2 regions of the Variovorax sp. Soil_C_19 genome follow, and region 2 is predicted to be linked to the other one. Evidence: predicted binding sites of a transcription regulator. Region 2 holds the regulator's gene; the other holds the start of a gene.
The links. The regulator NrdR, encoded in region 2, represses ribonucleotide reductase genes. The targets are predictions, from matches to a motif close to CACNANATNTNGTG.
Positions count from the first base shown of each region.

Region 1: AC3A6R_RS23175 (ribonucleoside-diphosphate reductase subunit alpha) is a predicted target of NrdR. The motif match lies at 1,834-1,847, and genes of this name have one in related genera.

Region 1 is NZ_JBDGIV010000016.1:3,079-8,739, reverse strand. It holds gene AC3A6R_RS23175 (ribonucleoside-diphosphate reductase subunit alpha) at 1-1,750, opposite strand, end outside; gene ampD (1,6-anhydro-N-acetylmuramyl-L-alanine amidase AmpD) at 2,100-2,714, opposite strand; gene AC3A6R_RS23165 (sigma-54-dependent transcriptional regulator) at 2,701-4,254, opposite strand; gene AC3A6R_RS23160 (two-component system sensor histidine kinase NtrB) at 4,259-5,661, opposite strand, start outside.
Region 2 is NZ_JBDGIV010000004.1:139,451-145,111, forward strand. It holds gene AC3A6R_RS10415 (pilus assembly protein) at 1-1,263, shown strand, start outside; gene AC3A6R_RS10420 (type IV pilin protein) at 1,281-1,745, shown strand; gene nrdR (transcriptional regulator NrdR) at 1,794-2,237, opposite strand; gene glyA (serine hydroxymethyltransferase) at 2,262-3,506, opposite strand; ZMP/ZTP riboswitch at 3,548-3,675, opposite strand; gene AC3A6R_RS10435 (transglycosylase SLT domain-containing protein) at 3,716-4,570, opposite strand; gene AC3A6R_RS10440 (DUF748 domain-containing protein) at 5,141-5,661, shown strand, end outside.

The DNA.
Region 1 (5,661 bases), on a different contig from region 2:
GGTTCGACGAGTGCACCACGCCGGCGTGCTGCTGCGGCGAGCGAACATTGCAGGCGTCCTTGAACGTGATCCAGGGATGGCCGGTCTCGAACAGCATCGTGAGCATCTTGCGCCACAGGTCGGAGGCCTGGATGGTGCGCGAGGGCTTGATCTCGCCGCGCGCGGCTTTTTCTTCGTAGGCGACATACGCCTTCTCGAAAGCGGCACCGAACAGGTCGTGCAGGTCGGGTACGTTGGAAGGCGAGAACAGCGTCCAGGTGCCCTTTTCCATCACGCGGCGCATGAACAGGTCGGGAATCCAGTTGGCGGTGTTCATGTCGTGCGTGCGGCGGCGGTCGTCGCCGGTGTTCTTGCGCAGCTCCAGGAACTCCTCGATGTCGAGGTGCCAGGTTTCGAGGTACGTGCAGACGGCGCCCTTGCGCTTGCCGCCCTGGTTCACGGCCACGGCCGTGTCGTTCACCACCTTGAGGAAGGGAACCACGCCCTGCGATTCGCCGTTGGTGCCCTTGATGTGGCTGCCGAGCGCGCGCACGCGGGTCCAGTCGTTGCCCAGGCCGCCCGCGAACTTCGAGAGCAGGGCGTTTTCCTTGATCGACTCGTAGATGCCGTCGAGGTCGTCGGGCACGGTCGTCAGGTAGCAGCTCGACAGCTGCGAGCGCAGCGTGCCGGCATTGAAGAGGGTGGGCGTGCTCGACATGAAGTCGAACGACGACAGCACTTCGTAGAACTCGATGGCGCGGGCTTCGCGGTCGATTTCGCCGAGCGAGAGGCCCATGGCCACGCGCATGAAGAAGGCCTGCGGCAGCTCGATGCGGCTCTTGCGCACGTGCAGGAAGTAGCGGTCGTACAGGGTCTGCAGGCCGAGGTAGTCGAACTGGTTGTCGCGCTCGGCCTTGAGCGCCGCGCCCAGGCGGGGCAGGTCGTACTGGAGCAGCTTCTCGTCGAGCAGTTCGTTCTCGACGCCCTTCTTGATGAACTGCGGGAAGTAGTCGGCGTAGGTCTGCGCGCGCTCGGCGGGCATGACTTCGCGGCCGATGATTTCCTTGAAGATCGTGTGCAGCAGCAGGCGGGCGGTCGCGAAGGTGTAGTCGGGGTCCTTCTCGATCAGCGTGCGGGCGGCCAGGATCGAGGCCTTGTAGACCTCGTCGAGCGGCACGCCGTCGTACAGGTTGCGCATCGTCTCGGCGACGATCGGCTGGGCCGTGATGCTGTCGCCCAGGTTTTCGCAGGCCGATTCGATCAGGCCCTTGAGCTCGTTCAGGTCGAGCGCAACGCGCTCGCCGTTGTCCAGCACGTGCAGCGTCGGTGCGGCGGGGGCTTCCTGTTCGCCTTGCTTGGAGCGCTCTTGCGTGCGGCGCTCGCGGTAGAGCACGTAGGCCCGCGCGATCTCGTGGTGGCCGCCGCGCATCAGGCCGAGCTCGACCTGGTCCTGCACGTCCTCGATGTGGAAGGTGCCGCCGCCCGGGCGCGAGCGCACCATGGCGCGGATCACGCCCTGCGTGAGCGTGTCCACCGTTTCGCGCACGCTCGCCGAGGCCGCGCCCTGGGTGCCGTGCACCGCCAGGAAGGCCTTCATCATCGCGATCGCGATCTTGTTCGGCTCGAAGGGCACCACGGCGCCGTTGCGGCGAATGATCTGGTAGTGCGCGAGGCTCTGGCTCGTCGGCGAGCCGGCCGTGTCTTGCGGCTGCTGCGACGGCGTGGAAGGAACGGCGCGCGGAGTCGATGGGGTGTTCAGGGATGTTTGCATTCGCTTCCTCTCGGTTGGCAATTCTTGTTGGGTGGCAGCGTCTGGGCCGGGCATTGCGCCGGGGCAGGTGGCTGGACGGAACACACTATATCTGGGGTGTGAGGGGGCTACAACCCACTAGATGTAGCGTTTTCCATCGGATACATGCGGGTCGTTTTTTGGCTCGCACGGTGACACGGCCATTTGTGCCCCATGAACATTGGTTCATGGTGTCGCAACCCGCGTGGAACGGGGCCTGCAGGCCGATTTGGGCTTGCAGGGCGCATGGTTGCTGCATGCGGCGTTTGCAATATTGTCCCAGTCCGGCGGCGCGCGGGGCGCATCGCGTTGCGCGACGTGATTGAAAAAATTAGCGACCCATCACCTGCGCGGGGAACATTTTTGCAGGCCAGCCGAGCCAACCGCGCAACAACGGCCAGTCGAAGCCCGCGCCCGGGTCGTGTTTGCGGCCAGGCGCGATGTGCTCGTGGCCGGCGATGTGCGCGATCGGAAACTGCTGTGCGATCGCGGCGCAGAGGCCGGCCAGCGTTTCGTACTGGGCTTCTTCGAACGCTTGGCCCTCGAGGCCTTCGAGCTCGATGCCGATCGAGTCGTCGTTGCAGTTGGCGCGCCCGCGCCAGGTCGACACGCCGGCGTGCCAGGCGCGGTCGTCGCAGCTCACGAACTGCCAGAGCTCGCCGTTGCGCCGCACATAGAAATGCGACGACACCTCGAGCCCGCGGATCGACTGGAAATACGGGTGCGCGTCCCAGTCGAGCTGGTTCGCAAAGAGCTGCTGCACGGCCTCGCCGCCGTACTCGCCCGGCGGCAGGCTGATCGAATGCAGCACGACGAGGTCGGTCTGCGCGCCCGCGGGCCGCGGCCCGAAGTTCGGCGAGCGCAGCATCCGCGCGAAGCGGTACCAGCCGGCCTCCCAGAGGCGCTGCTGCGCGGCGGCGCCGTCCTGCGTTTCAGTCGTCGACATGGTTCGCGGCGCTTTCGTCGCCGCTCGGCGTGGTGATGCCGAGCCGCGCGATGCGGTAGCGGATCTGGCGCAGGCTCATGCCGAGCCGTGCGGCCGCCGCGGTGCGGTTGAAGCCGCTCTCGTGCAGCGCACGCACGAGGATTTCGCGCTCCTGCTGGTCGAGGTAGGCCTGCAGGTCGGAGGGCAGGGGCGGCGGCGCCGGCCGGGGCTGGGCGATTGGCGCCGGCGCAGGGCGCGTCTGCTCGTCGGGTTGTTCGGGCGCCGCCACGGAAGGCGTGGCAGGTGTGGCCGCGACTGCCTCCGCCGGCGCATGGCCCGGCCCCATCAGGTCGAGATGCAGCTCGTCGCCGTCGTTGAGCGCCACCGCCCGGTGCAGCAGGTTCTCGAGTTCGCGCACGTTGCCCGCAAGCGGATGCTGCGCGAGCCGGCGCAGCAGTTCGTCCGAGAGGTGCGGCACCGGCAGCCCGCCGTCGTGCGCGATGCGCGCGAGCAGCGCCTTGCACAGCGCCGGCAGGTCTTCGCGCCGTTCGCGCAGCGCGGGCACGGCGATCTCGATGACATTGAGCCGGTAGAACAGGTCCTGGCGGAAGCGCCCGGCCTGCACCTCGGCATGCAGATCCTTGTGCGTGGCGCTGACGATGCGGACGTCGACCGCATCTTCCTGCGTGGAGCCGATCGAGCGCACGCTGCGCTCCTGGATCGCGCGCAGCAGCTTGGACTGCATTGCGAGCGGCAGGTCGCCGATCTCGTCGAGGAACAGCGTGCCGCCGCGGGCGGCCTGGAAGTAGCCGTCGCGGTCCTGCGACGAGCCGGTGTACGAGCCCTTGCGGGCGCCGAAGAATTCGGCCTCGAGCAGGTTCTCGGGAATGGCGCCGCAATTGACCGCCACGAAGGGCCCGTCGCTGCGCTGGCTGCAGGCGTGCACCGCGCGCGCCACGAGCTCCTTGCCGGTGCCCGATTCGCCGCGCACCAGCACTGGCGCCATGCCGCGCGCCACCTTGGCGATGCGCGACTTCACGCGCCGCATCGGCTCGGAATCGCCGACCAGCCGATCGAGCGCCGCGGCGCCGTTCACCGGAATGGCTGGCACGTCGGCCCGCTCGCCGAAGCCTGCGGGCGCAATCGGCGCCGCCCTGGCCGGCGTGGCCTGCTGCGCCTGCACGGCGGAGGCGACCACCGCTCGGAACTGCTTGAGGTCGACCGGCTTGGTCAGGTAGTCGAAGGCGCCGGCCTTGAGCGCCTCGACCGCGTTCTCTGCGGAGCCATAGGCCGTCATCACCACGCAGCGCTCGCTGCGGTGGTTCTTCTGGATGCGCTGGATGATCTCCATGCCCTGCCCGTCGGGCAGCCGCATGTCGGTGATCACCGCGTCGAACTGCGCGGCCTCGAGGTGCTGCCAGGCTTCGGAGACGCTGCCGGCCGCCTCGACGCGGTAGCCCTCGCGCAGCAAGGTCAGTTCATAGAGCGTGCGCAGGTCGGGCTCGTCGTCGATGACCAGGATGTTGCCCGGACGCTGCGCGGAAGAAGGGGTCGTGCTCACGGCGCTATTGTGTCAGCCGGTTTTCGCTCGGCGCGAACCGCACGAAGAATTCGTTGCCCTCCGGGCCGCCCGCGACGAGCGAGCGGCGCTCGTAGCCGATGGTCGCGCCGTGGCGCCGGCACAGCTCGCGGCACAGAAAGAGGCCAAGCCCGCTCGAGCGGCTCTCGGAAGAAAAGAAGGGCTCGAACAGGTGGCGCTGCACCGCGGGCTCGAGCGGCGCGCCGTCGCTCCACACCAGCAGGGTCGGCAGCCCGGCGCCGCCGCGCTGAAGGGTGGTGACCACCTGGATCGAGCCGTCGCTGCTGCCGGCGTAGCGTGCGGCGTTGTCGAGCAGGTTCACGAGCAGGCGGCGCAGGTGCTCGACGTCGAAGCGCACTTCGCTCTCGCCGGCGTCGAGCGCGATCTGCACGCCCTGGCGCTGCGTCTGGCGCACCCATTCCTCGGCCAGCGCGCGCACCGCGGGATCGAGCACCACCTGCTCGCCGAGCGAAAGCACGCGCTGCTGGCGCGCCCGTGATACGTCGAGCACGTCGTCCACGATGCGCGCGAGCCGCTGCGCGTTGTGCTGCACCATGCTCGTCAGCTTGCGGTGGGCGGGATCGGTCAGGTCTTCGTTGAGCAGCGCGCTGGCCTGGGTGATCGCGGCCAGCGGATTGCGGATCTCGTGGGCCACGGCCGCCGACATGCGGCCCATCGCAGCCAGCTTCTCGGTGCGGATGCGTGCCTCGAGTTCGCGCAGGTCCTGCAGGAACATCACGCAGAGGCTTTCGACGCGCCGGTCGCTCGTCGGCGTGAGCCGCGTGCGCACGCGCACCTCGCGCGCGGCGCCGCGCGCCTGCGCCACCGGGATCTCTTCGCTCTGCGGTGCGCGCCGCGCGAAGGTCTGGCGTGCGAGCGCCGCGAGCGCATGCCAGGCGGGCTGGGCGTGCAGCGCGAACGGCAGCCCGAGCTTGGCCAGGCCCTGGCCGAGGATCGCGTCGGCCGCCGGGTTGGCCGCATGCACCAGGCCTTCGGCGTCGATCACCAGCACGCCCTCGCTGAGCGTCTCGATCACGAGGTCGTTGACCTGCGCCTGCATCTGCGCACTGCTGCGGTTGCGCTGGGCCGTCGCTTCTTCGCGCGCCAGGCGGCGCGCCAGCTCGTGGGCGAGCAGCGCCACCACGAACAGGCCGGTGCCGGTGAGCGCCGCCTGCACGAAGCGGTTCGATGGGTCGCCGGGCTCCTGCAGCCAGTGCCAGCCCGCGTCGGCCAGCAGCAGCAGCGTGACGGCGGAGGTGGTGCCCAGGCCCACGGTGACGGTTCCGAGCACGGCGCTCATGAGCACCGGCAGCGCGAACAGCGGCGTGTAGTTGATGTTGCCGCCCTGCAGAACCTGGAGCGCGGTGAAGGTGCCGAGGTCGATGCCGA
Region 2 (5,661 bases):
AAGCTGAAAGAGAACTTCTGGAAGTCGGTGCTCGTCGGAACCCTCGGGGCGGGAGGCAGGGGCTACTTCGTGCTTGACGTCACCAATCCGGAGAATGTTCTGGAGCGCAATGCGACCGGCGTCGTTCTTGCCGATACAACGGTCCTCGCGGACGACGATTTGGGCTATCAGTTCCAGCAACCCGCGCTCGACTCCTTCTCGCGACGAGCAGTGCAGGTCGCATCATTGAACAATGGCCGCAGAGCTTTGATCCTGGGCAACGGCTACAACAGCAAGAACGAGAAAGCGATTCTCTGGATTCAGTACCTCGACGGAGACAAATCGATCCTCAAGATTCCAGCGCCGGCCAGTCAGGTAGCGGGCGCCGCCAACGGCCTGTCCGCTCCGCGGCCGATGGACCGCAATGGCGATGGCAAGATCGACCTTGTCTATGCAGGTGACCTGCTCGGCAATCTCTGGAAGTTCGATCTCAGCGGGGCCGAGAGCAGCAGCTGGAAAGCGATGGAGTCGAGTGCGACCGCCTCGGGCCCCAAAAAGTTGCCGCTGTTCGCAGCTGGCGTCACGCAACCGATCACAGCCGCACCAATGGTCGTCGACCATCCTATGGGCGGCTACATGGTGGTATTCGGCACGGGTCAACTGTTTGCCGAGGGCGATGAAAGCACGATCAGCGCTCAATATCTCTACGGCATATGGGATCGGGCGGGCGCGGCTTCAGATACTGTGGCGCTGACCGACCTTGTGCAACAGACCATCGACACCGAGACGGTCACGGATCTGAGCACTGAAGCGGGGGAGGCTAGGTTCGGCACCGAGTTCCGCACCGTTTCAAACAACAGCGTGCGCTATCGGGAAGAAAGCGGCAAGCGCGGCTGGTATCTCGAATTGCCAACCAGCAAGGAGCGGATCGTCTATCCGGGCGACGTGCTGAGCAACAGCGTTGGATTGTTCTCCACAACGATCCCAGGCACTGCTGCTGACCGCGTCGATTGCACGCCTGGCACCCCTGACGACGGCTGGACCTTACTGATCGACTTCTTCAGTGGCTCGGCGCCTGACGGCATCGTCTATGCCGATTCTGCTGCGGCTGGCCTCTATCTCGGGTACCGAAACTACTCGGGTCGGGACGATCTCAGCTTCATGCCGCCCGGCGACGGGAAGAACGCGGACGTGATCTGCAACGCAGCAGGAGATTGCACGGACGTGAAGCGGCCAGACGCAGTACGCCGCTTCGGCTGGCGCAGCCTGTTCTCGTCATATTGATGAGCGTGGATCTGCCCATGAACAAGAAGACCAGGCATTGGATCCTTGCGAACTCCTGCTCGCGGGGTTTCACCCTCATCGAACTCATGATCGTCGTGGCGGTGATCGCCATCCTCGCGGCCATCGCCTACCCGAGCTATTCACGCTACGTGCTGCGCGCCAAGCGCGCCGATGCGAAGCAGCAACTGCTGCAGGCGGCGCAATGGACCGAACGCTACATGTCGGCCAATGGCCGATATCCGCCCGTTGACGTGGACCTGCCTGCGGGCTTGGCACAGTCCCCTTCGTCGGGCACTGCGAGCTACAGCATCGGCTATGTCGACGGCAGAACCGCCACCACCTACACGCTGCGGGCCGTTCCGCAGGGCGTCTCGGCCAACGACGAATGCGGCACGCTCACCGTCAACCAACAAGGCGTGAAGCTGGCCAACGACAGCACCGATGCCTCGAGCGATGTGGTGCAGTCGTGCTGGAACCGCTGATGCGGCAACGCGGGCTGGCACCGCCCTCCGCGGGCCAGCCTCAGCCTCTCAGATATCCCGCAGCAGCTGCCTGAACTCGTCCACGTCCTCGAAGCTGCGGTACACCGATGCAAATCGCACGTAGGCGACCTTGTCGAGCTTCTTGAGTTCGCGCATCACGAGTTCGCCGACCTTGGTCGAGTCGATTTCCCGCAGGCCGCTCGCGAGCAGCTTCTGTTCGATGCGCAGGAGAGCGTTGTCGATCTGCTCGATGCTCACCGGCCGCTTGCGCAGCGCGAGCATCATCGAGGCCCGCACCTTGGACGAATCGAAATCGGCGCGGCTGCCGTCTTTCTTGACGACGACCGGAAAGTTGACGTCCGGTCGCTCGTAGGTGGTGAAGCGCTTGTCGCAGGCACTGCATTGGCGGCGCCTGCGGACGAAGTCGGCGTCTTCCGAGACGCGGGTCTCGACGACCTGCGTTTCCAGATGACCGCAAAAAGGGCATTTCATGCGGCCACCGCTTGCCGATGACGTTCAGCGGTAGACAGGGAAGCGGCTCGTTAGCGCGTGCACCTTGGCACGCACCGCGTCGATGTGGGCGGTGTCGCGGGGGTTCTCGAGCACGTCGGCCACCAGGTTCGCGGTGAGGCGGGCCTCCTCGTCCTTGAAGCCGCGCGTGGTCATGGCCGGGGTGCCGATGCGCACGCCGCTCGTCACCATCGGCTTCTCGGGGTCGTTGGGGATCGCGTTCTTGTTGATCGTCATGTGGGCGGCGCCCAGCACGGCTTCGGCTTCCTTGCCGGTGATGCCCTTGGCGCGCAGGTCGACGAGCATCACGTGGCTCTCGGTGCGGCCGCTCACGATGCGCAGGCCGCGCGCGGTGAGCGTTTCGGCCACGATGCGCGCGTTGGTGACCACCTGCTGCTGGTACGCCTTGAACTCCGGCGCCATCGCTTCCTTGAACGCCACCGCCTTGGCGGCGATCACGTGCATGAGCGGGCCGCCCTGCAGGCCGGGGAAGATGGCGCTGTTGATGGCCTTTTCGTGCTGCGCCTTCATCAAAATGATGCCGCCGCGCGGGCCGCGCAGGCTCTTGTGGGTGGTGGAGGTCACCACGTCGGCATGGGGCACCGGGTTGGGGTACACGCCCGCAGCCACGAGGCCTGCATAGTGGGCGATGTCGACCATGAAGATCGCGCCGACGTCCTTGGCCACCTTCGCGAAGCGCTCGAAGTCGATGCGCAGCGAATAGGCCGAGGCACCCGCGATGATGAGCTTGGGCATGTGCTCGTGCGCCTTGCGCTCCATCGCGTCGTAGTCGATTTCTTCCTTGTCGTTCAGGCCGTAGCTCACCACGTTGAACCACTTGCCGCTCATGTTCAGCGGCATGCCGTGGGTGAGGTGGCCGCCTTCGGCCAGGCTCATGCCCATGATGGTGTCGCCGGGCTTCAGGAAGGCGAGCATCACGGCCTCGTTGGCCGAGGCGCCGCAATGCGGCTGCACGTTGGCGGCGTCGGCACCGAAGATCTGCTTGATGCGGTCGATGGCCAGTTGCTCGGCCACGTCGACGTGCTCGCAGCCGCCGTAGTAGCGCTTGCCCGGGTAGCCTTCGGCGTATTTGTTGGTGAGCTGCGAGCCCTGGGCGGCCATGACGGCCGGCGAAGCGTAGTTCTCGCTTGCGATCAGCTCGATGTGGTGTTCTTGGCGCGCGGTCTCGGCCTGGATGGCGGCCCAGATCTCGGGATCGGTCTGTTCGACCAGAATGTTGCGTTGGTACATGGCAGTCCTTTGAAGACGAGGTCCTTGTTCTTCAACCAAACAAGGGCTGCCCAGGCGAACGGCTGAACGCCTGTATCGGATGCCAGGCGGCACGCTTCCCAGTGGTATTCCACGTCAGCGCGGGGCACCGGTGAGGATGCTGCGCCTATCGCCAGTCGCGTACGGCGCCAAGTGTAGCGCACCCGGCGTTTTTGCCGATGCCGAAGGACTCAGGAAACGCCGAAGAGCAGCGCGACCTTCTGGCCGTCCGCTGCCGCAGGATCGGCGGGCTGTTCGGTCTTGGGCGGCGCCGCAACCGGGATGGCCTGCGCCCGCACGACCGGCGGGACGACGATGGTCGGGAGGCCGCGGCCATTGGCCACCTGCAGCAGCCGGTCGCGCTCGGCGAGCACCTTGCTGGCATAGCCGCCGTCGTCGTCGAGGTTGGCGGCACCGACGTAATGGCGCAGGCCGCCTTCGACGGAACCGGCGCGCGCAATGCACTCCTGCAGCACCTTCACGCCCACGCGCATGTTGGTCACGGGGTCGAAGGCGGTGAGCGTGCCGCCCGCGCTCTCGTACTTTTCGCCGTGCACGCGTGTCATGACCTGCATCAGCCCCTGCGCGCCCACATGGCTCTGGGCAAAGGGATTGAAGCTCGATTCGATCGCCATGATGGCGAGGATCAGCGTCGGGTCGAGCTTGGTGCGGCTGCCGAGGTGATAGGCCTCGGCGACCAGCACGCTCAGCGGCTCCGGTGCGACGCGGTACTTCTTGCTGAGCCAGAAGGCTACCGCTGCCTGCTGCTTGGGCAGGTCATCCGGACTCGCCGCCGTGGTGCGCACGATCGCGGAGGCGTCGAGGTCGGTGGCTTCGGGCGGTGGCTTGCGTGACTGCAGCCAGCCCATGAGCTGCTCCTCGCCGGTCTGGCGCAGGTCGGGTCGTGCCGCGAGCGCGAGCACCGCGAACACGATGGCCAGCCCGACCAGTGCGAACCCGTTGTGGGTGATTTCAAAAAAGCCGTCTGCCACGTCGGACAGAAAAGTCCGTAGCCCGCGGGCTGTGGCATCAAACGCCTTGTTCATCGCTCTTCCTTTCTATGCGGCACCTGTTCTCAGCGCCGAGGCGATGGAAGGAGGCGGCGGCGCTTGATTGGTACGAACCAGGCTCCGCGCGAGGAGGGAAGATGTGGGTGGGAGCGCGGCGGCCTGATCAAGCCGGGGGAATTCGGCGGCGGATCCAGGGACCTCCTGCTGGATGGACAGCCAGGAGCAGGCGGGATTCTATCGTGGCTAAATACCCGGTCAAGCATATGAACTTGCATTCTTATGCCATTACAAGTTTAAACAATGCCTTGGGGAAAACCCTGATAAAGAGGCGTTGCATTGCCGGCGCGAGGCGCCTAATCTGGACCTGCCTGATTTGTCAGGCGGCTTTCCGAAGTCGAACGGCCCTGTGCAAGTTGGGCTCGAACGACGGAGGATCCAAGGCGGCAATCTCTTGCTGCCAGCTCGGCAGGAACCATTTGTCTTCCTGTTGCGCGAAAAGATGGCATGGGTCTTATGCCCGCCATCAAGCCCGGTAACAAGACATAACGTCGCGTTGCCGGGCTTTCTTGCTTCTGGTCCAGCGCTTCTTTGCGGCACACTCCCGCGATGGATGCAGCTTCGCTCAAACAAAACAAATGGTTGCGACGCGGGATCGTCGCCTTGCTGGTTGTGCTGGGGCTCTGGGCCGTTGCCTGGCTCGCGGTGCCGCCGATCGCCAAGAGCCAGTTGCAGAAGATCGCGAGCGAGGAGCTGGGGCGCCAGGTCACCGTCGGCAAGATCGACTTCAAGCCCTGGACGCTCGAAGTCACGCTGAACGACCTGCGCATCGCCACGGCGGACGGCAGCCGGCCGCAGGTGGCGATCAAGCGCATCTATGCCGACGCGGAGCTGCAATCGATCATCCGCCTGGCGCCGGTGATTGACGCCGTCACGGTCGAGGCCCCGGCCATCCTGCTCACGCATCTGGCGGATGGCCGGTATGACATCGACGACATCCTCCAGAAGCTCGCCGCCGGCCCGCAGCCGGACCCTGACGCGGAGCCCGCGCGCTTCGCGATCTACAACATCTCGATCACCGACGGTGCGGTGGACTTCGACGACCAGACGGTCAAGCGCAAGCATGAGTT